DNA from 4 places in the Rhizobium sp. YS-1r genome. Region 1 is predicted to be linked to each of the others. Evidence: riboswitches for the same ligand, from Rfam matches in the RefSeq annotation. Region 1 holds a riboswitch; each other region holds the start of a gene.
The links. A riboswitch is a leader RNA that binds a small molecule or an ion and turns the genes downstream of it on or off. The one in region 1 is predicted to bind cobalamin.
Positions count from the first base shown of each region.

Region 1 (5,221 bases):
CGGTCGCAGAACATGGCCGCATGATTGAGATCGTGCAGAGCCGCCGCCACAGTCAAACCTTGCCGGCGCACCAGATCGAGCAAGCCGATCTGGTGGCCGATGTCGAGATGGTTGGTGGGCTCATCGAGAAGTAGGATTCGCGGATGTTGTGCGAGCGCGCGGCCGATATGCAGGCGCTGGCGTTCGCCGCCGGAAAGCGTGTGCCACAACCGGCTGGACAGGTGGAGCATATCGACGTTTTGAAGCGCCGCCTCTACGATCGTGTCGTCCTCCGGCGACCAGGGCGACAGCGGCTCTAGATAGGGCGTGCGTCCAAGTTCGACCGCCTGCCGGGCGGTAATCCGCTCGCCGGTCTCCGCCTGCTGCTCCACCAGCGCCAACCGCCGGGCAACCTCACGCCGCCCGAGCGTGCCGATCGGCACACCGTCCAGCAGGACTTCGCCCGACTTCGGCTTGCGGATGCCGGCAAGCAGCGCCATCAGGCTCGTCTTTCCCGAACCGTTCGGGCCGATGATGCCGAGAAATTCGCCTGACCGCACGTCAAGCGAGACATCGCGCAGGATTTCGGCGCCTCCGGCTGCCCATGAAACATTCCTGGCTGAAAGCATCATGCGCGGCCTCTCCTCTGTCCGAGAATCAAGGCGAAGGCCGGCGCTCCGATGAGCGCGGTGATCACGCCGATTGGCAGAACCTGGCCCGGAATCAAAATGCGCGACAGGATATCCGCCACAATCATGAAGGCGGCGCCGATCAGCGCCGCCGCCGGCAGGAGCACGCCATGGCGGACCCCAACCAGCATGCGCGCCGCATGCGGGATGACCAGCCCGACGAAGCCGATCGACCCGACGATGGAAACCATGATCGCGGTCATCATCGCGGATATGCCGACCAGCGTGAGATAGGTCCGGCGAACCGAAATGCCGAGCGAAGCGGCCGATTCCGCGCCGAAGGTGAAAGCATCAAGCGACCGGGCATGCCAGAGGCAGACCGCGAGGCCGAATAGAGCCGCAGGAATGGCGAGCCAGGCATCCGGCCAACGGACGCCGGAAAGATTGCCGAGCAGCCAGAACATGATGCCGCGCGCCTGCTCGGCGGTCGCCGCCTTGGTGACGATAAAGGAGGTGAGCGCGTTGAAGAGCTGCGAACCCGCGACGCCGGCAAGGATGATGGCGGCCGTACCCCTGCCCGCCTTGGCGGCCAAAAGGCCGACAAGCGCGAAAGCGACGAGGGCACCAATGAAGGCTCCCATCGGCAGTGTCAGGAGGCCCGCACCAACTCCCAGGATCGCCACGCCGACAGCACCGGTGGAAGCCCCGGCCGATATGCCAAGGATATAGGGATCGGCCAGCGGATTGCGCAGCAGCGATTGCAGCACGACGCCGGATAAAGCGAGTGAGGCGCCGCAGCAGGCTGCGACTACGGCGCGGCTTAACCGATAGCTCCAGACAATGCCTTCGTCGATCGGTTCCAGCGGATAACCCGCATCCCATAGCCGGTTAGCGACCGTCTTGGCGACCACCTCGAGCGGGATCGCTGTCTCACCGATCGCCGCACCCAGCCAAAGCGCGGCGACAAGGACGACGAGCGCAAGGAAAACCGCGCCCATTCGTCCGATTGAGGATATCGCCCGGCCCACTTGGAGGGTCACTTCGCAAGGCCGGCAGCGGCGATGGCATCGGCCAACGCCTCGATGCCTTCGATGGTGCGGATCGTCGGGTTCATCGCCTGTGCATCCATGTCGAAGACATGACCGTTCTTCACGGCCGGCATCAGGCTTGCGACGGGATCCATCTCAAGGAACTTGTGCTTGGCTTCGATACTGTCCAGCGGATAACGCCGCCGCTCCATGGCGCCCGCCACGATCATGGTCGGATTGGCCTTGGCGATGGTTTCCCAGCCGATCGTCGGCCACTCGTCATCGGTCTTTATGATGTTCTCGATGCCGAGAGCCGACATGATATAGCCGGGCGCGCCATTCTCACCTGCCATATAGGGATCAGAATCCTGCTGGGCGCTGGAGAACCAGAAGACGGCGGAAAGCTTGCCTTCCGCCGGGGCGACCTTGGCGCGGGCAGCCTCCTCGCGCCGCTTCAGGTCGGCCACGACCTCCTCGCCCTTGTCCTGGACGTTGTAGATCTTCGCGAGATCGCGGACTTCTCGATAGACGAGTTCCATGGTGAAGACCTGATGGCGGATGCCGTCGCTGGCGGCGGAATTTTCCTTGCCGATGCAATCGGATGGCGACGTGTAGACCGGAATACCAAGTTCCTCGAACTGCTCGGGCTTGGCGACCACGCCCTCGGGCCCGACCTGCCACTGGAACTGAACGGCAACGATGTCCGGTTTCTTGCCGAGCACGCTTTCGAAGCTAGGCTCGTTGTCTGCAAGCCGTTCGATCTTCGTATTCACATCCTCATAGCCTTTGAGGACCGGTCCGACCCAAAGCGCCGTACCGACCACCTTGTTCGCCAGCCCCAGGAGATAAAGGATTTCGGTGCTGCTCTGACCGATCGAGACCGTACGCGACGGTGCCTTCTCGAAGGTGACCTGCCGGCCGCAATTTTCGAGCGTGAGAGGATAGCTGGTTTCCGCCGCAGCGGCGCTGTGGAACAGGCCGGAGGCGATCAAGGAGAAGGCGCCGAGGCCAACATGCAACGGCCGTTTCAGAAAGATATGCATCGTGTTTCCCCGAAATGTGACGTGAACGCCGGCGGCAAGCCCGCGTGCCGGACGGTGGTGAGGCTCAGAATGCCCGTGAGGCAGCCCGATCAACGGAATAATCGTCGAGATTTGGGGGATACGAAGTGCCAGGGCGCCAAAAGGCGCGGATGATAGTCATGTCCTGCTCCTGTTCCGGGCATCCCCGCCCGTGACGATGGATCGATATTCGACGGCAGGTCTCCTGGCTTGCGGATATCTGTCGTCCATCTGCCTTCCCGCGCCGGGCTGCGCAGTGGCATGGCACCTTTCGGCGCCACGAGGATGGACGGCAATCCGCTTACAGTTGCGGGGGCAGCCACGGTCTTGGATCCCCTTCGGGTCTCCGCACCGTGTTCCCATTTCATCCCTTCGCATTGAACTCGGGGAACCGTCACTCGCCAGATAAAGACCACTCGAGATCGCAGTCAAGTGGCGAATGATTGTGAGCGAGCCATTGGCTTCTCCCGATGTCGGCATTTATGTAATGTAATATCATTACATATGCAAAGGATGCTCACCTGTCCAGCGGCTTTCAATCTCAGCCGTCTTTTTTTGTTTCAGAGCCGGAGCGCAGCAAAATGCCGATGAAATATCAGGAGGGAAGGCTACTTTGGCTTGGTCGCGCAAATCGCATACCGATCCTGCACCATGCGCTCGAGCCCGCGCAGGAAGGGCATCTTGCGGGCTTGCGCCCAGTGGATGTCGAACAGCTTGCGATCGACGACAATGTCCTCGAAACCGGCTTGACGCAGCAAATCCACAATCGCTTCCGCCGGCATTCGTTCGGAGAAGTAGACCCGTGATCGGATGCTTTGATGCCGTGCCATCATCTCTGGCGCCATGTGGCTCACAAGCTGCTTGCCTGTCATTTTCGCCCAGAACTTCTGAAGGCTCTTGACCCAGGTTTCCTTGCCCATGTTTCCGTCGACGATCAGGACCTTCCCCCCTGGCTTCAGGACGGAGAGCCATTCGCGGAAAGCCGCCGGCGGATCGACCAGCGTCCAGACCAGGTGGCGGTTGGTGATGGCGTCGTAGCTCTCCTTCGGCTCCATCGTGTTTTCCGCGTCGCCCGAGACGAAACGGATATCCGCGCCTCGCGTCTTCGCCTTGGCGCGCGCCTGCGCCAGCATCGCATCCGACCAGTCGAGGCCCGTCACCCTGAAGCCAACGTTGTTCATCAGGTGCGAGATGACCGCCGTGCCGCAGGCGAGATCGAGTGCCGCCCGGCCTTCTCCTTCGCCCAGATGCTTCCTGATCAACCGTAGCCATCCTCTCCGCTCCTCTTCGGAGAAGATTTCATGGCCGACGCTCTCGTCGAACGTTGCAGCCCTTTCCGACCAGAAATCACGAATTTCATCGCGGATAGAGTAATTGGTGTTCATCAGGTTCATCACAGCCACCCCTGCACATCAGCACTTTGGAAAAGCTCTAAAACATAAAACTTGATTCCAAAAGTCATAATTCTTATGCCTGTTGACATTATCAGTCATCGGGGGAGTTTCCAGATGAATTTCATGAAGTTGTCTGCAGCAACTGCGGTTGTGCTTGGAGGCCTTCTGGCCTCGCCTGCAATGGCACAATCCTTCACGGTGAAGGACGTGGCTGGCCGCGAAGTAGCCTTCGACAAGCCGGTCGAGCGCGTCATCCTGGGTGAAGGCCGCATGCTCTACGCCGTGGCGCCGATCGAAAAGGAGGATCCCTTCGCAAAGGTCGTCGGCTGGCGTAACGACCTGTGGACGACCGACAAGGACGGCTTCAACACCTATGTCACGAAGTTCCCGAAGGGCAAGGAACTTCCCTTCCTCGGCAACCTGACGGATGGCACGCTACAGACCGAGACGGTCGTCAAGCTCAATCCCGATGTCGTGCTGCTCCCGATTGGCAACAAGCAGGCCGCCGACGAAGTCAAACTCGAGGATATGCTGAACGGCATAGGCGTGAAGATCGTCTATATCGACTTCCGCGAACACATTCTCGACAATACGGAACCGAGTCTGAAGATTCTCGGCAAGATCCTTGGCCACGAGGACCGTGCCGAAGCCATCGCCGCCTACTGGAAGGAGCAGATGGCGCGCGTCACTGAAAAGCTCAAGGCGGCCAATCCGCCGAAACCCAACGTCTTCATGTACCGCGCTGCCGGACTCGTGGAGTGCTGCGGCACGTTCGGCCCGGACAATTTCGGCCTGATGGTGGATTGGGCCGGCGGCCACAATCTCGGCTCCGATTTCCTGCCTGGCTACACGGGCTCCATCAATGCCGAACAGGTTGTTGCTTCCAATCCGGATATCGTTGTCGTCACGGGATCCAATTGGAGCCAGACGAAAAATGCCAAGGACTATGTGAACGTTGGCCCGAGCGCCGCGTCCACCTTCAACGATAGCCGCAAGGCACTGAATGCGCTGATGGAAAATCCTGCTTTCACCGGTTCGAAAGCTGTCGCCAGTGGCAATGTTCATGCGATCTGGCATCAATTTTATACGAGCCCCTATCAGTTCGTCGCCGTGCAGCAGATGGCCAAGTG
Region 1 is NZ_JPYQ01000055.1:382,638-387,858, reverse strand. It holds gene JL39_RS24610 (ABC transporter ATP-binding protein) at 1-611, opposite strand, end outside; gene JL39_RS24605 (iron ABC transporter permease) at 608-1,606, opposite strand; gene JL39_RS24600 (ABC transporter substrate-binding protein) at 1,645-2,679, opposite strand; cobalamin riboswitch at 2,875-3,108, opposite strand; gene JL39_RS24595 (methyltransferase domain-containing protein) at 3,306-4,091, opposite strand; gene JL39_RS24590 (ABC transporter substrate-binding protein) at 4,206-5,221, shown strand, end outside.

Region 2 (5,221 bases), on a different contig from region 1:
CGCACCGAACTGATGGACGAATGGAAGGCGATCTATGCGCAGAAGAGTGACAAGCGCGTACTTGCCGACAGCATCGACGACGCCGATGTCTTCCTCGGGCTTTCCGCCGCGGGTGTGCTCAAACCGGAACTGCTCGCCCGCATGGCACCGAAGCCGCTGATCATGGCGCTTGCCAATCCGACTCCGGAAATCATGCCTGAGCTTGCGCGCGCAGCCCGCCCGGACGCGATGATCTGCACCGGCCGCTCGGATTTCCCGAACCAGGTCAACAACGTGCTGTGCTTCCCGTATATCTTCCGTGGGGCGCTCGATTGCGGCGCCCGGACGATCAACGAGGACATGAAGATGGCGGCGGTCAAGGCGATCGCAGCCCTCGCGCGCGAAGAAGTCTCCGACGTTGCCGCACGCGCCTATTCCGGCGATACGCCGGTCTTCGGTCCGGATTACCTGATCCCCTCGCCCTTCGATCCACGCCTCATCCTGCGCATCGCGCCGGCCGTCGCCAGAGCTGCCGCTGAAAGCGGCGTCGCGTCGAGGCCGATCCAAGATTTCGATGCCTATCTCGACCAGCTGAACCGTTTCGTCTGGCGCTCCGGCTTCGTGATGAAGCCGATCTTCAACGCCGCCAAGACGGCCGAAAGGAAGCGAGTCATCTTTGCCGAAGGCGAGGACGAACGCGTGCTGCGGGCAGCCCAGGTGCTCTTGGAGGAAAAGACGGCAACGCCGATCCTGATCGGCCGCCCGTCGGTGATCGAAGCCCGGCTCAAGCGTTTCGGCATCCGCATCCGCCCGAATGTCGATTTCGCCGTGGTCAATCCGGAAGACGATCCGCGCTACCGCGATTATGTTGACGATTATTTCGCCCTGGTCGGCCGCAAGGGCATCAACCCGGAAAGCGCCCGCACCATCGTGCGCACCAACAATACGGTGATCGGTTTATTGTCGGTGAAACGCGGCGAAGCCGATGCGCTGATCTGTGGCGTCGAGGGCGGTTATGACCGGCACCTGAAGGACGTCGACCAGATCATCGGCCGGCGTCCGGGCGTCTGCGCCTTCTCGGGGCTCAGCCTCGTGATCTCTCAGCGCGGCGCGCTCTTCCTCGCCGATACGTTCGTCAACTACAATCCGTCGGCGCAGGAGATCGCCGAGATCACCATCCTGGCGGCCGAGGAAGTCCGCCGCTTCGGCATCCTCCCGAAGGCAGCGCTGATCTGCCATTCGAACTTCGGCTCACGGGATTCCGAAAGCGCCCAGAAGATGCGCAGTGCCCTGAAGCTGGTGCGCGAACAGGCTCCTGGCCTGGAAGTGGACGGCGAAATGCAGGCCGGTTCGGCGCTTTCCGAAACGGTGCGCAAGCGTGCTATGCCGAACAGTTCACTGACTGGTGACGCCAACCTGCTGATCTTCCCGAACCTCGATGCGGCGAACATCTCGCTCGGCGTCGTGCGGAACATGACCGACGCGCTGCATGTCGGCCCGGTCCTGCTCGGCGCCGCCATGCCGGTGCATATCCTGTCGCCCTCGGTCACCTCGCGCGGCGTCGTGAACATGGCTGCGCTCGCGGTGGTGGAAGCATCGCAACCCAATCTGGAGATTCAACTTTAAATTTTATATATAACCATATGATAATTAAATAATAATCGTTGGGCAGCCGATTTTATGATATTATCAACCGGCTTGCTCCATGATGCGATCATGTGATTGGAGAGAGCCGGACAACACCTCATGCGCCTTTGCGGCCTGATGATCGCCCCGCTGCTGCTTGTTCCCGCCGTGGCCTCCGCGCGGGATATCGCGACCTGTGCAGCCCTTTATCGGCAGCTCAACAACGCACCGCAGATCATCGGCAACACGGCCGAGATACGGCGCTATGCGCGGGAACTCAGCGACCAGAACAGCGAAATCCGCGGGCTCAGGATCGAGATGCGCCGGGCGGGCTGCGGCACGGGCAGTGTCGTTGTCCTCGGCGGCCCGAAGGGCGAAGTCTGCGATCAGATGCGGCAGACGCTCGATGCCATGGAGCAAAGCCGCGACGCGCTTGTTGCGGAAAGAGACAATGCCCGGCAACTGGTTCGCTCCTCCGGCGAGCGCGGTGCGATCCTGGCTGCAATCCGCTCCAACAACTGCATTCCTTCCGATATGGAAGAGGACCGCAAGGAGAGAATGAAGCTGCAGGGTATCGAGTTGCCGAAGGAGGAGCCCTACTCCGGCATCATCGATCTGCGTGTCAAACAGCCGCAGGCGGCTGCCGCCCAGCCGAACCTGCCGGGGCCGGAACGTCCCTACGATCCGAACAAGAAGGTACGTATGGTCGGACCGACATTCCTGCCTGAGGAAAGTATAGACCTCGCCCATCCGAAATCCAGCGGGCCGCAGCCGCAGCAGTAGCCGTCAGCACTCGCCCCATCGATCGGTGAAAACCAGATCTTCGAGCGGTAGCCGCTCGCGCCAGCCCTTCACCGCCAGTTCCGGCTCCCGATAAAGCTGATCGACGTAGCCGACGCACAGCCAGGCGACGATCCTGATCCTTTCGGGGATGCCGAGCAGCGCGCGCAGATCCTCCTCATGAAAGATGCTCACCCAGCCGACGCCGACCCCTTCGGCGCGGGCGGCAAGCCACAGGTTCTGCACGGCGCAGACGGTCGAATAGACGTCCATGCGCGGATTATGGGTACGGCCGATGACGACCGGCCCGGCGCGATCCGGATCGCAGGTCACGCAGATCGACAGCGGCGCCTTGCGGATGCCTTCGAGCTTCAGGCTTCGGTATATGTCGCGGCGCTCCTCCGGAAACATTTCCGCCGCCTCATCATTGGCTCGCGAAAAGGCACTCCATGCCGCCTGGCGTATCTCGGGATCCCGCACGAGGATGAAATTCCATGGCTGCATGAACCCCACCGAGGGCGCCGAATGTGCGGCGCCGAGCAGCCGCATCACGAGGTCGTCCGGAAGCGGGTCCGGCAGAAACTGGTCGCGCACGTCGCGGCGGGTTTCGATCACGCGATAGACCGCAGCGCGGTCGCGTTCCGGAAATTCGCCTGCAGATATCAAGGCATGCGCAAAAGGATCGGGTTGCATCGTCTATCCCCAACAATGCTGACGCCGCCTGCGCGAACGCGCAGGAGCATCAAGAAACCTCGCCGCCGTCCGCGCGGTTCGATCTATCTTGCCAGGCCGGTCTTCTGACTTGGCTTCATCCGCCCCTGCCGCCGCCTTCCCGGAAATTCCAGTGGCTTTCGAATTGCGGCCAAGCGTCCGCCTCACAGCGTTGGGCACGTTCCGGTTTCCCACCGGATTCCCGATTCTCCTGCGCAAGGCAGGCACCTGACGGAGGCGTTATGCCAAGCCATGATCAGCGTTTCAAGTGGAGCCGCCCGATCTTCCCGTCTCACCCGGTCAAATGATCGGTCACCTATCGGTCCCGGAACCGGTTGGTGATCGGATAACGCCGATCGCGGCCGAAATTCTTCCTGGTGATCTTGACGCCTGGCGCCGATTGCCGCCGCTTGTATTCGGCCAGATAAAGCAGATGCTCGATGCGGTGGACGGTCGTGATGTCGTGGCCGCGCGAGACGATCTCCTCCGTGCCCATTTCCATCTCCACCAGGCATTCGAGAATGTCGTCGAGGACGGGATAAGACGGCAACGAATCCTGGTCCGTCTGATCAGGCCTGAGTTCCGCCGACGGCGCCTTGGAGAGGATATTCTTCGGGATCACTGCGCCCGACGGTCCAAGCGCATCCGGCGGCAGGTGCTGGTTGCGCCAGGCAGCAAGCGCATAAACCTGCATCTTGTAGAGATCCTTGATCGGATTGAAGCCGCCGTTCATGTCGCCGTAGAGCGTCGCGTAACCCACCGACATTTCCGACTTGTTGCCGGTCGTCACCACCATCGAACCGAACTTGTTGGAGATCGCCATGAGAATGGTGCCGCGCGCCCGGCTCTGCAGGTTCTCTTCGGTAACGCCCTCGTCCGTGCCATCGAAAAGCTCCGAGAGCGCCGACGAAAAACCCTCGACGGGCTCGGCGATCGGCACAATATCGTAGCGGCAGCCGAGCGCACGGGCGCAATCGGCGGCATCCTTCAGCGACTCCTCGGAGGTGTAGCGGTAAGGCAGCATCACGCTGCGCACCCGCTCCGCACCCAGTGCATCGACGGCGATGGCCGCGCACAATGCCGAGTCGATGCCGCCGGACAGGCCGAGGATCACGGATTTGAAGCCGTTCTTGTTGACATAATCGCGGAAGCCGAGCAGGCAGGCGCGGTAATCCGCTTCCTCCTTTTCCGGGATGCGCGCCATCGGCCCATCGGTGCAGCGCCAGGTATCGTGGACCCTGTTCCATTCCGTCACCGTCACCGCCGGTTGGAATTGGTCCATCTGGAAGGCAAGTGTCTTGTCCGCATTGAAGGCAAAACTCGCGCCGTCGAAGACCAGTTCGTCCTGGCCGCCGACTTGCGCAGCATAGATCATCGGCAGGCCGGTCTCGATGACCTGTTTCAGCACCACCTGATGGCGGATATCCATCTTGCCGCGATAATAGGGCGAGCCGTTCGGCACGAGCAGGATCTCCGCGCCGCTTTCCGACAAAGTCTCGCAGACGCCGAGTTCACCCCAGATATCCTCGCAGATCGGAACGCCGAGCCTGACGCCGCGGAAATTCACCGGCCCCGGCATTTCGCCGGCAATGAAGACGCGCTTTTCATCGAACTCGCCGTAGTTCGGCAAGTCCACCTTGTCGCGGATGGCTATCACCCTGCCGCCATCGAGCACGGCGATCGAATTGTGCCGGCCCTCCCTGCCCTGGCGTGGAAAGCCGATGACGACGCCCGGCCCGCCGTCGGCCGTATCGGCCGCAAGCTGTTCGACGGCATCCAGGCAGGTTTTCAGAAAGGCCGGCTTCACCACGAGGTCCTCCGGAGGATAACCGGCAATAAAGAGTTCGGTGAAGAGAACAAGGTCGGCCCCGTTGCGGGCGGCGTCCCGACGTGCTTCACGGGCGAGCGCCAGATTGCCGACGACATCGCCGACGGTCGGATTGAGCTGGGCTATGGCGATGCGGAGGGTCTGGCTGATGTCCTGGGTCATGGTCAGGATTTAGCGCCGGCCGAAGATGGCGGCAACGTGCTCCAGGGAAAATTTTTATGACGTTTCAAGCAGATGTGGGCCTACCGCCGGGATGATGGGGTACGCCATCCTCGGGAATGTCGTAAAAATCCCCCT
Region 2 is NZ_JPYQ01000032.1:187,406-192,626, reverse strand. It holds gene JL39_RS21090 (NADP-dependent malic enzyme) at 1-1,605, shown strand, start outside; gene JL39_RS21085 (hypothetical protein) at 1,726-2,388, shown strand; gene bluB (5,6-dimethylbenzimidazole synthase) at 2,392-3,078, opposite strand; cobalamin riboswitch at 3,155-3,343, opposite strand; gene JL39_RS21075 (NAD+ synthase) at 3,413-5,086, opposite strand; gene JL39_RS21070 (GFA family protein) at 5,151-5,221, opposite strand, start outside.
Region 2: it holds a riboswitch for cobalamin, as region 1 does, so the genes downstream of both, bluB (5,6-dimethylbenzimidazole synthase) here and JL39_RS24600 (ABC transporter substrate-binding protein) in region 1, are expected to answer to the same signal.

Region 3 (5,221 bases), on a different contig from region 1:
CGGTGATGATGCCGAGAGTTCCCTCAGCACCAATGAACATGTCACGCAGGTCGTAACCGGTATTGTCCTTCTTGAGCCGTCGCAGGCCGTCCCAGATCTCCCCCGTCGGGAGCACCACCTCGAGGCCGAGGCAGAGCTGGCGCATGTTGCCGTAGGCGAGCACGGCCGTACCACCGGCATTGGTGGAAAGGTTGCCGCCGATGCGGCAGGAACCTTCGGAGCCGAGCGATAAGGGGAACAGCCGGTTGACCGCTTCTGCCGCCTTCTGCACATCGGCAAGAATCGCGCCGCCATCGGCAACAAGCACATTGGCGACCGGATCCACATCGCGGATGTGGTTCATGCGTTCAAGCGAGACGATTAGGTCATTGCCGCCGGTGCGCGGGGTCTGGCCGCCGACAAGGCCGGTATTGCCGGTCTGCGGCACGATCGGCGTGCCGGTTTCGCTTGCAAGCTTGAGGACTGCCGAAACCTCCTGCGTGGAGCCCGGCTTGAGCAGCATTGGCGAGGAGCCTTGGTAAAGTCCACGGCCCTCGATGAGATGCGGCGCGAGGTCTTGCTGGTCGCGCAGCACATGGTTTTCGCCGACGATCGCCGCAAAGCGGTCGAGAAGCTCTGGTTTGGGTCCCGAAATGTCCATCGGCGTCTCCTCTTATTTCCGCGGCGCTGCGGCGCGGGCCAGCCGGTCGTTGATCGCCTCGCCGAGACCGTGACCCGGAATGGGTGTGACGGCGATACGGGTGGCACCGGTCGCATCGGCGCGCTTCAGGTAATCGAACAGATTTGCGGCCGCCTCGGCAAGATCGCCGGAGGGACTGAGGTCGAAAATTGCAGCGGCCTGTTCGATTCCCTTCACCGGAACCGCGCCGAGGCGGATCAACACCTCGCCCGGCTCGACATGATCGGCGTTGAGCCGCACGCTCGCACCCGGCGCATAGTGGGAGGCAAGCATGCCGGGCGCCTCGATGATCGCTGCGGGACCTTCAGGCCGGATGACGGTCAGCCCCGTTGCCGTTTCTATTTCCTCTGCGGCAACCCCACCGGGCCGCAGCAGCCGGAGTGCGCCACCTTCGACGCGGAGGATGGTCGATTCAACGCCGACCGGTGCTGCGCCGCCGTCGATGACGAGCTTCAATTTGTCGCCCAGGTCGTCCGCCACATGTCGGGCGCTTGTCGGACTCACTCCGCCGGACGTATTGGCGCTGGGGGCGGCGAGCGGTTTGCCATAGGCGCGGATGAGGTCGGCGGCAAAACCTTTCGGCAGACGGATGCCGACCGTGTCGAGCCCGGCCGTCGCCAGCGAGTGGATGCCGCTTTCGGGCCTCAACGGCAGGATCAGCGTCAGCGGTCCGGGCCAGAAGGTCTCGGCAAGCTTTTCCGAGACGGGGTCGAAGACCGCATAGCGCTCGGCCATGGCGAGGTCGGACATGTGGCAGATCAGCGGGTTGAAACGCGGCCGACCCTTGGTCTCGTAGATTCGGGTGATAGCGGCGGGATTGGTGGCGTCTGCCGCAAGTCCGTAAACCGTCTCGGTCGGGATCGCGACAGGAAAACCGTCTGCCAGGACGGCACAGGCGCGCTCGAGCGCCTTTTCGCGATCCGTGGTGATGTCTATGATTTCGGCTGTCATGTCCGCCGTCAATAACGCGGACTCGTCCGCCGTCAAAGCTTTTTGATGATTTCGCGAAGCGCTTCGCTTGAAGCACCGAGCATCAGCACGTTCTTGATCGCCTCCATCGGATCGTCGGTCCTGAACAGGAGCCCGTTCCTGCGGATCGAGCGGTTGATCCGAAAAGGCTGGCCAGGCTCGCTTTCGATCGCGACCGCGAAATACATACGCGCATTCATATGGCTGATGCGCTCGAAGAATTTCTCTTCATCCTCACCGATCTCAGAGAAGAAATTGGCGATGTAGAAAGACCAGCGCACCGGCACGCGAGACGCGAGGAGAGTCCGGGCGGCCGTCACGTGGCAATAGCCGAGATGCGGACGGTCATCGAGCGTGCGATGGAAGATGACCTTAGGGAACTGGATTGAGCGGTGGAAGGCGTTGATCCGCTCGTGGCTTTTTTCGCCTGCGGCCTCCAATCGCTTGCCTGTGCGTTCCGCGACCTCGGTGTAACTGAGATAACGGCGTTCCTCCGGTGCCCAGATTGGCTTGTAGCGTGTGATGCGCCCGGTCCGCAGAAATTCCGAATGCACGGTCGTTTTTGTCGCCGCCGGAACAGGAGGAGCCGGCGGAGGAGCTTCGAAGTAGCGGATCTTTGCCTTTGCCTGCACGATGGCGCCGCTCCCATTGAGGCCGGGATTTTAGGATTCAACTCTTAATGACGAGTTTCCCTTTCGCGAGGCTTGAGAAAGGCCGTCGTCAATGCGGTTGCCGATGTCGCAATGTCATCTATGCGGCAAGTTTGGAGGATGGTTATATCCGCCTCAAGCTCAAGGTGCCGTCCCGCTAGGGAGGGGCGGAGAATTGGGAAGCCGGTCGAAGCCCGGCGCTGCCCCCGCAACGGTGGTGGAGCTCGAAGGCCTGGCGGAAGCCACTGGGAAAGAGCCGCAAAGGCTGCCCGGGAAGGCGCCAGGCCGGTCCCGCAAGGGGCAGCTCCTGAGCCCGGAAACCAGCCTGAAGTGAACGAGATTTTGACCGATCGCGGCGGGCGTTCGGACAAGGAGACTGGCAGGCTGAGGCCGGCTGGCTTTTCCATGTCCTTTTCGCAGGCCGCTTGAAGGCAGCATTGACGAGGAAGGCAAGATGAAAATTCGCAGTCAGGTCCTGCGGCAATTGAAGAACCGCCGTGAAGGCTTCAGCCTCGAACAGGCCTTCTATACCGACCCGGACTATTACAAGCTCGACCTCGAAATGATCTGGTACCGTGACTGGCTGTTCGTCGGCCACGATTGCGAACTGCCGAAGGCCGGAAGCTATTTCACGCTGCAGATCGGAGACTATCCGGTCGTCATCGTGCGCGGTCGCGACGGCCGGATCCGGGCGCTTCACAATACCTGCCGCCATCGCGGCAGCCGGGTCTGCACCAAGGAGAGCGGTTCGGCAGTCCGCCTCGTCTGTCCTTACCACCAGTGGACCTACGAGCTCGACGGCTCGCTGATGGCCGCCCGCCAGATGGGCCAGGATTTCGACAAGAGCCAGTTCGGCTTGAAGAAGGTCCATTGCGAAAGCGTTGCTGGCTATATCTTCATCTGCCTCGCCAACGAGGCGCCGGACTTCGCACCCGTCCGCGCGGCAATCGAGCCCTACATGGCGCCGCATCGCCTTTCGGAAGCCAAGGTCGCCCATCAGTCGACGATCATCGAAAAGGGCAACTGGAAACTCGTCTGGGAAAACAACCGCGAGTGCTATCATTGTGTCGGCAATCACCCGGAGCTCTGCCGCACGTTCCCGGAAGCGCCGACCGTCAGCGGTGTGGCCGGCGCCATTGACGATCCCGTCATCACCGAACACTGGCGGCGCTGCGAGGCGGCCAATCTGCCGAGCGAGTTCCGGATATCTCCGGATGGCCAGTTCCGCGTCGCCCGCATGCCGTTGATCGAAGGCGCTGAAAGCTACACCATGTCGGGGAGGAAGGCCGTCGTCCGCCAGCTTTCAGACGGCGTGACGATCGACGGCATCGGCACCATGTTGCTTTTCCACTATCCGACCACCTGGAACCATATGCTGGGCGACCACGCGATCTCCTTCCGCGTCACGCCGCTCGGCCCGGAGGAAACGGCGGTCACCACCAAATGGCTGGTCCATAAGGATGCGGTCGAAGGCGTCGATTACGATCTCGAAGAACTGACGCATGTGTGGAACATGACCAACGATCAGGACCGTCAGATCGTCGAGGAGAACGCCTTCGGCATCCGCTCGCCGGCCTATGAGCCGGGGCCTTACTCGGCGGTCCACGAGGGCGGCGTCATGCAGTTCGTCGAGTGGTATTCGAACTTCATGGTCAACCGCCTGCAGGGGGATGAGCAGGCGAAGCTTTCGATCGTGGCGTGACATTCCTGCCGGCGGGCAGATCGCTCGTTCGTGATCGGCCTGGGTCCGGGTTCCCGAGGAACCAAGCTTCCGCATCCGCGTTGTTCCCAAGTGAAATTAACCACAGGGAAACATCAGGATGAATGCCATTCGTTTGCGTTTGACCACGGTTGCGGCAGCCTTTGCCGTAGCGCTCACGAGCCTTACGCCCGCTCAGGCTTTCCAGACGCAGCCGATCTCCGGCATTTCAACCTCGACCACCATAACGCAGGTCCAATATCGAGATCGTCGCGATTGGCATCGTGACCGCGACCGTTATGGCTGGTACAACGGCCATCGCGGTTATCGTGACCGCCGGCCGGGTTATCGCTATCACAACGGCTTCTGGTTCCCGCTGGCAGCCTTTGCCACGGGGGCGATCATCGGCGGGGCGATTGCAAACGATCGCGCCGGTTATTCCAGCCGGCATGTCGCCTGGTGCGAGAGCCGCTATCGCACCTATCGTGCGTACGACAATACCTACGTGCCGCGCGTTGGCGTGCGCGCACAATGCATTTCGCCATATCGGTGAAGCTTTCCGGGGCTGGATATGGAACCCGGTTCGGGCACGCGGCCCGGGCCGGGTTTTCTGTCGGAAGCGTTAATCGCGCATTCAGGATGAATTCCCTAGGGTCGCTGTGAAGTTCAGCCGTCTGATATAAGAGACGCTGCTTGGCGCAGAGAATTGAAAGAAAAGATAACAACAGGGTATGGAGACTTGATATGACGCTGTTCAGGAAGATCGCCGCCGCTGGTATTTCCGTCGCCGTTCTGGCTGGCTCCCTGATGCCGGCTCAGGCTATGCCGCTTCCCGCGGCGCCGGCCGCGGTTACGGAAAGGTCGGATGTGACCCAGGTACAATACCGGGATCGCCATGATCGGTGGGAGCGCCGTCACTGGCGCCGCGACGCGTATAGGAATGGCTACCGAGACGGTTATTACAATGGCTATCGTGGTTATCGCGACCGCCGGCCACACCATCGTTACTACAACGGCTATTGGTTCCCGTTGGCGGCGTTTGGCGCCGGCGCAATCATCGGCGGTGCCATTGCCTCGCAGCCGCGCTACGTGGCTCCGGCGCCGTCCTATAGCGGTGGCCTCAATCCGCGTCACTATGAATGGTGTTCCGCCCGCTATCGTTCTTACGATTCCTATTCCAACACGTTCCAGCCCTATAACGGCCCGCGTCAGCCCTGCTATTCG
Region 3 is NZ_JPYQ01000056.1:359,690-364,910, reverse strand. It holds gene JL39_RS27375 (FAD-binding oxidoreductase) at 1-640, opposite strand, end outside; gene JL39_RS27370 (L-threonylcarbamoyladenylate synthase) at 653-1,630, opposite strand; gene JL39_RS27365 (DUF6656 family protein) at 1,663-2,280, opposite strand; cobalamin riboswitch at 2,426-2,642, shown strand; gene JL39_RS27360 (aromatic ring-hydroxylating dioxygenase subunit alpha) at 2,753-4,000, shown strand; gene JL39_RS27355 (BA14K family protein) at 4,119-4,550, shown strand; gene JL39_RS27350 (BA14K family protein) at 4,742-5,221, shown strand, end outside.
Region 3: it holds a riboswitch for cobalamin, as region 1 does, so the genes downstream of both, JL39_RS27360 (aromatic ring-hydroxylating dioxygenase subunit alpha) here and JL39_RS24600 (ABC transporter substrate-binding protein) in region 1, are expected to answer to the same signal.

Region 4 (5,221 bases), on a different contig from region 1:
CCTGCACTGCCTTGCGGTTCACCATCTTGGCGCGATGACGTTCGACCGATGCCTCGTCGATCTCCTTCACCGCGATACGAACTCCCCATCAGACCGCGCCGTGATCTCTTCCCCTGCACGGAAGCGTTCGCGGATCATCCCGGCCAACGCACCGAGTACAGCCCAGAATACCAGGTTCGTGGCGTAGACAGCATTCACGAAGCGGGCGTAGAGTTCCAGCGGCACAGCCGTTTCATGCCCGGGCGGCAGCGGCGCGCCGACGATATGTGGCGCGATCAGCAGAACGATCGCCAGCGCGGCGAATACGGCTGAGCGCGTATAGGCGAGGAGGCCAAGGCCCGCTGCAGTGCAGACTGCGGTCGAAATCCACCAGACCTGACGGGGACCAAGCTCAGCAGCCGGCATGCCCGGAAGTTCCGGGGGGAGGCCGAGCCCTGGAGCCAAGCTGACGGTCAGGAAGCCGGCAATACCGAACATCAGTCCGCTGCGCCAGCCTTTGAGACCGCCCTGGGCTTCTGAAACCGCGATCAGAATAAGACCGAAACCGATCGCGGCCAGCATGTCGGCGGCGGCCGTATAAATGAAGCGCTCGAAACCGTCTGCCGGCATCCATGCTTCTTCGTCGTGATGATGGTCCGCAGGCGCTGCGGCATTGCCGGCGGGAGCGGCCTCATGGCTGTGGCTGTGGCCGACCTCTCCGCCGCCGGCATTCTCGTAGCTCTCCGCTTGCAGGATCAGCGGGACAGTGGAAAAGCTCTGCATGACGGTGAGCAGCAGTCCGGACAACAGCCCGGCGATCACCGCCGTGAAGACGATGTTACGAAACAACGACATGGGAAACTCCCCTCAGTGGCAGGGGAAAGCGAAGGAATGACGCGAATCGTGCGCGGCATTGTGCACGACTTCCATATGCGAGAAGCCGACGAAACCGACGACGAAAAGCCCCAGCAGGGCCGTCATGCTGAGCGGGATGATCTTCGAGGAGGAAATACCGACTGCCGTCGAAGCGGTTTTCGTTGCCATTGCCTTGTCCTTTCGCCCTCCACCCGAGGGCCGTTGAAGTTTTTCCTCGCCTCTGGCAGGTCTCCTGGCTCGCGGATCAGGCATCTTGCGCCCGCCTTCCCGGATTGCTCCAGTGGCATCATGGACGAAGACTTTCCGCTTACAGTTGCGGGGGCAGCCGCGGGTTTGACAGCAGATCCGTCGCACCGCATTCCCTCAAATACCCTTTCGGGGCACCATAGGCTGGCTCACTATAGACGAAATCGGCCTCACGGCAATCGCCTTTGCGACGCATTGACATAAGCATGCGACCGGGCTTACTTGAAAAGAGATGGTCCCTTTCCGGCAACGGGGAGGGCTAAGAGAGAATGCGGTGAGATCCCTTTCGCGATCAATGCCGCGGCTGCCCCCGCAACTGTAAGCGGTGAGCCATTGCCTATAAGCCACTGGGAAACCGGGAAGGCAGGCAAATGGCGGTGACCCGCAAGCCAGGAGACCTGCCATCTGATGTTTTTGCTTCACCGGGCGGGGTGCTCCGGAGGAAGTTCTCGATCACCGCAGGCGGTTTCAGCCCTCTGCTCCGCGCCCCGATTGTTTCGACCCCGGCGGGAACGCGGCTGACCGATGAGTGACCACCGACCAGATGATCCGGCAGATGTGACGATTTTCGTCTGTACCAATTGCCGTGATGTGTCCGACGGCGACGTTCGGCCGGGCATCGCGTTGATCGCAGCGCTACGTGAAGCAGCGGACGGCAAGCCGCTCGCGGTCAAGCCCGTCACCTGCCTTGCCAATTGCGAAAAAAGCCCCAGCGCCGCCTTCAATCACCGCAACGGTTGGTCCTATGTCTTCGGCCATCTGTCCCTCGACAATGTCGAGGACATCGTCACCGGCGCGATGATGCTGGCCGAGGACGAGCGCGGTTTCCTTCCTCTACGCGGCCGCCCGACATGTCTGCGCGGCAAGGGGTTGACGGCCCGTATCCCACCCTTTCATCATCACGAGGACATGCCATCATGAGCGTCAGCTTCGACCGCGTTCCCTGCACCGTCGTCACCGGGTTCCTGGGGGCCGGAAAGACCACGCTGATCCGCAACCTGATCGCGAAGCTTGACGGCAAGCGGCTGGCGATCATCGTCAACGAATTTGGCGATGTCGGCATCGACGGCGAGATACTGAAGGGCTGCGGCATCGAGAGCTGCCCGGAAGACAACGTCATCGAGCTTGCCAACGGCTGCATCTGCTGCACCGTGGCGGATGACTTCGTACCGGCGATCGATCAGATTCTTTCACGCGAACCGCGCGTCGACCACATCCTGATCGAAACCTCCGGCCTTGCGCTGCCGAAGCCGCTCGTTCAGGCTTTTCAGTGGCCGGCCGTCAAGGCACGTGTCACGGTGGACGGCGTTGTCGCCGTTGTGGATGGTGTGGCACTGGCCGAAGGCCGCGTTGCCGATGACCATGAAGCGCTGGAGGCGCAGCGCCAGGCGGACGGCTCCATCGACCACGACGATCCGGTCGAGGAAGTGTTCGAGGATCAGGTCGCCTGCGCCGACATGATCGTGCTGACCAAGAGTGATCTCCTCGATGCTGCGGGCCTTGCTACCGCCCGGGACCGCGTCGCCGCCCATCTGCCGCGTGCCGTGAAGATCGTCTCGGCTGCCAATGGCGCGATCGATCCGGCCGTGCTGATCGGACTTGGCCTCGCCGTCGAGGACGATATCGAAAACCGCAAGACCCATCACGACGACGAACGCGACCACGATCATGATGATTTCGACAGCTTTGTCGTCGATCTCCCGGCTGTTTCCGATGCTGACGAATTGGCTGCCCGCATTTCCGCGACGGCGGAGGCGGAGAACGTACTGCGCATAAAAGGCTTCGTGGAAGTCGCGAACAAACCGATGCGCCTGCAGGTTCAGGCGGTAGGATCGCGCGTAAACCACTATTTCGACCGAGCCTGGGCGCCCGGTGAGGCGCGGATAAGCCGCCTTGTCGTAATCGGCGAAAAGGGCATCGACCGCGCCGCGATCGAAAGGATGCTGGCCGCGTGATAGCAGGAAAAGTGTGAAGCGGTTTTCCGTTGGCAATTGCCGAGAGAAAACAGAAACTCAGAGAGAAGGATGCACATACTCGCCACCACATCGTCGTCGCTCGACGACCTGATCGAACCGGTTGACCTGAACCAGTCGCCGGCCGATGTGGTGGTGCTGTCCTTTTCTGGCAGCGATCTGAACGGCATTTCCGCCGCATGGGGCCAAGGTCAGCCGACCCTGCGATTGACCAATCTCGCTGATCTCAGGCATCCCATGTCTGTCGATCTTTGGATCGAAAAGACGGCGGCACATGCCAAAGTTATTCTCGTGCGCATCCTTGGCGGCTATGATCGCTGGTCATATGGTGTCGAAGAGATTTCGCGGCTGGCGCGGTTCAAGAAGACCGCGCTCGCGCTTCTGCCCGGCGAATGCAGTATCCGCGATGAAAGACTCGCTGCTGCCTCGACCGTTTCCGAAGAGGTGCTTGCCGGCTTTCTTGCCTGTTTCCGCGAGGGCGGACCGGGCAATATGCGTCTGCTTGCAAAGCGTTTGGCCGCGCTGGCGAATGACGAGCAGGAGGTCCTGCCGCAAGCCGCACCGATGTCGAAGATGGGCTATTACAGGCCAGGCAGCGGAATCGTCGGAGTGGACGATCTGCTCGCGGATTTCTCGCCAGACGCCCTGCGACTGCCGGTCCTCTTCTACCGCTCCATATTGTTCGCGAACGACACCGCACCGATCGATGCGCTGTTCGAAGCGCTGCTTGAACGCGGTTTCGCGCCGATCCCGATCTTCGTCAGCGGGTTGAAGGATGTCGAGGCGATAAACTTCGTTGAACAAGCGATCGCAGATCTCGAACCTGCGGCGATCATTGCCACCACCGCTTTTGCCAGCGGCGCGAGCGACAGCGGTGAGACGATCTTCGATCGCACCGGCGTGCCGGTGTTCCAGGTCGTCATCGCTACGACACGGCGTGAAGGCTGGGCGGAAAGCCGCCGCGGTCTCAATCCCGCAGACCTCGCCATGCATGTGGTCCTGCCGGAACTCGACGGGCGCATATTGGCCGGCGCGATCTCTTTCAAGGCCGGCAGCGATTCCGCCAACCTTCTTAGCCGGCCGGAGCCGGACCGGGTCGAGCAGGTCGCCGAGCGCATTGCCGCTTTCCTGCGCCTGAAATCTACGCCGCGATCCGCCCGCAAGATCGTCATCCTGATGCCGGACTATCCGAGTGCGCCCGGCCGCACAGGCTATGCCGTCGGGCTGGACGTGCCGCAAAGCGTGCTGTCCATGCTGCGCGAGCTTTCGATAGCCGGCTATTCCATCCCCGACATACCGGTGACCGCGCGAGACCTTCTTGACTTGCTAAACCGGGAAGCCGGTTCTTATCCGCTCTCCGCTTATCACCCGGCTCCGGGCGCAGAAACCGCCTGGGGGCCGCCCGACGCGGAGCTTGGGGATGGCGCCTTCCGTTTCCGTGCAGCGACTTTCGGCAATATCACCGTAGCGCTGGCACCGGATCGCGGCCGCAACGCAGACCGCCGGGCCGATTATCACGACCCGGATCTGCCGCCACGCCATGCGCTGGTGGCCTTTGGCCAGTGGATGCGCGAGACGCTCGGCGCGCATGCGATCGTGCATGTCGGCGCCCATGGTACGTTGGAATGGTTGCCGGGCAAGACGGTTGCCCTGTCGAAAGATTGCTTTCCAGAGATCGTGACCGGGGGCCTGCCGGTCATCTATCCCTTTATCGTTTCCAATCCGGGCGAGGCAGCGGTCGCCAAGCGACGGATTTCCGCCGTCACCATCGGCCATCTGCCGCCGGTTCTGACCGATGCCGGATTGTCCGACGAACAGAAGAGGCTCGAACTGCTGGTCGATGAATATGCCCAGGCAGACGGGCTCGACCGCCGCCGTCGTGACCGGCTGGCAAAGCTGATCGTCGAGACGGCCCGCGATACCGGCCTGGCTTCCGAAGCCGGCGTTTCCGGCGACGACGATCCGGACACGGCCCTGACCCGTATCGACGCCTTTCTCTGCGATCTCAAGGATTTCGCGATCAAGGACGGCCAGCATGTCTTCGGCGAGGTGGCGGAGGATGATAACGATCCGTTACGGATACTGAGTGCCGAAACCGAGCGCCAAGCCTTGATCGACGCGCTTGACGGCAAGCATATCCGCCCCGG
Region 4 is NZ_JPYQ01000025.1:184,730-189,950, reverse strand. It holds gene cobO (cob(I)yrinic acid a,c-diamide adenosyltransferase) at 1-70, opposite strand, end outside; gene JL39_RS19310 (CbtA family protein) at 67-834, opposite strand; gene JL39_RS19305 (CbtB-domain containing protein) at 847-1,023, opposite strand; cobalamin riboswitch at 1,060-1,258, opposite strand; cobalamin riboswitch at 1,318-1,522, shown strand; gene JL39_RS19300 (DUF1636 domain-containing protein) at 1,627-2,022, shown strand; gene cobW (cobalamin biosynthesis protein CobW) at 2,019-3,056, shown strand; gene cobN (cobaltochelatase subunit CobN) at 3,126-5,221, shown strand, end outside.
Region 4: it holds a riboswitch for cobalamin, as region 1 does, so the genes downstream of both, JL39_RS19300 (DUF1636 domain-containing protein) here and JL39_RS24600 (ABC transporter substrate-binding protein) in region 1, are expected to answer to the same signal.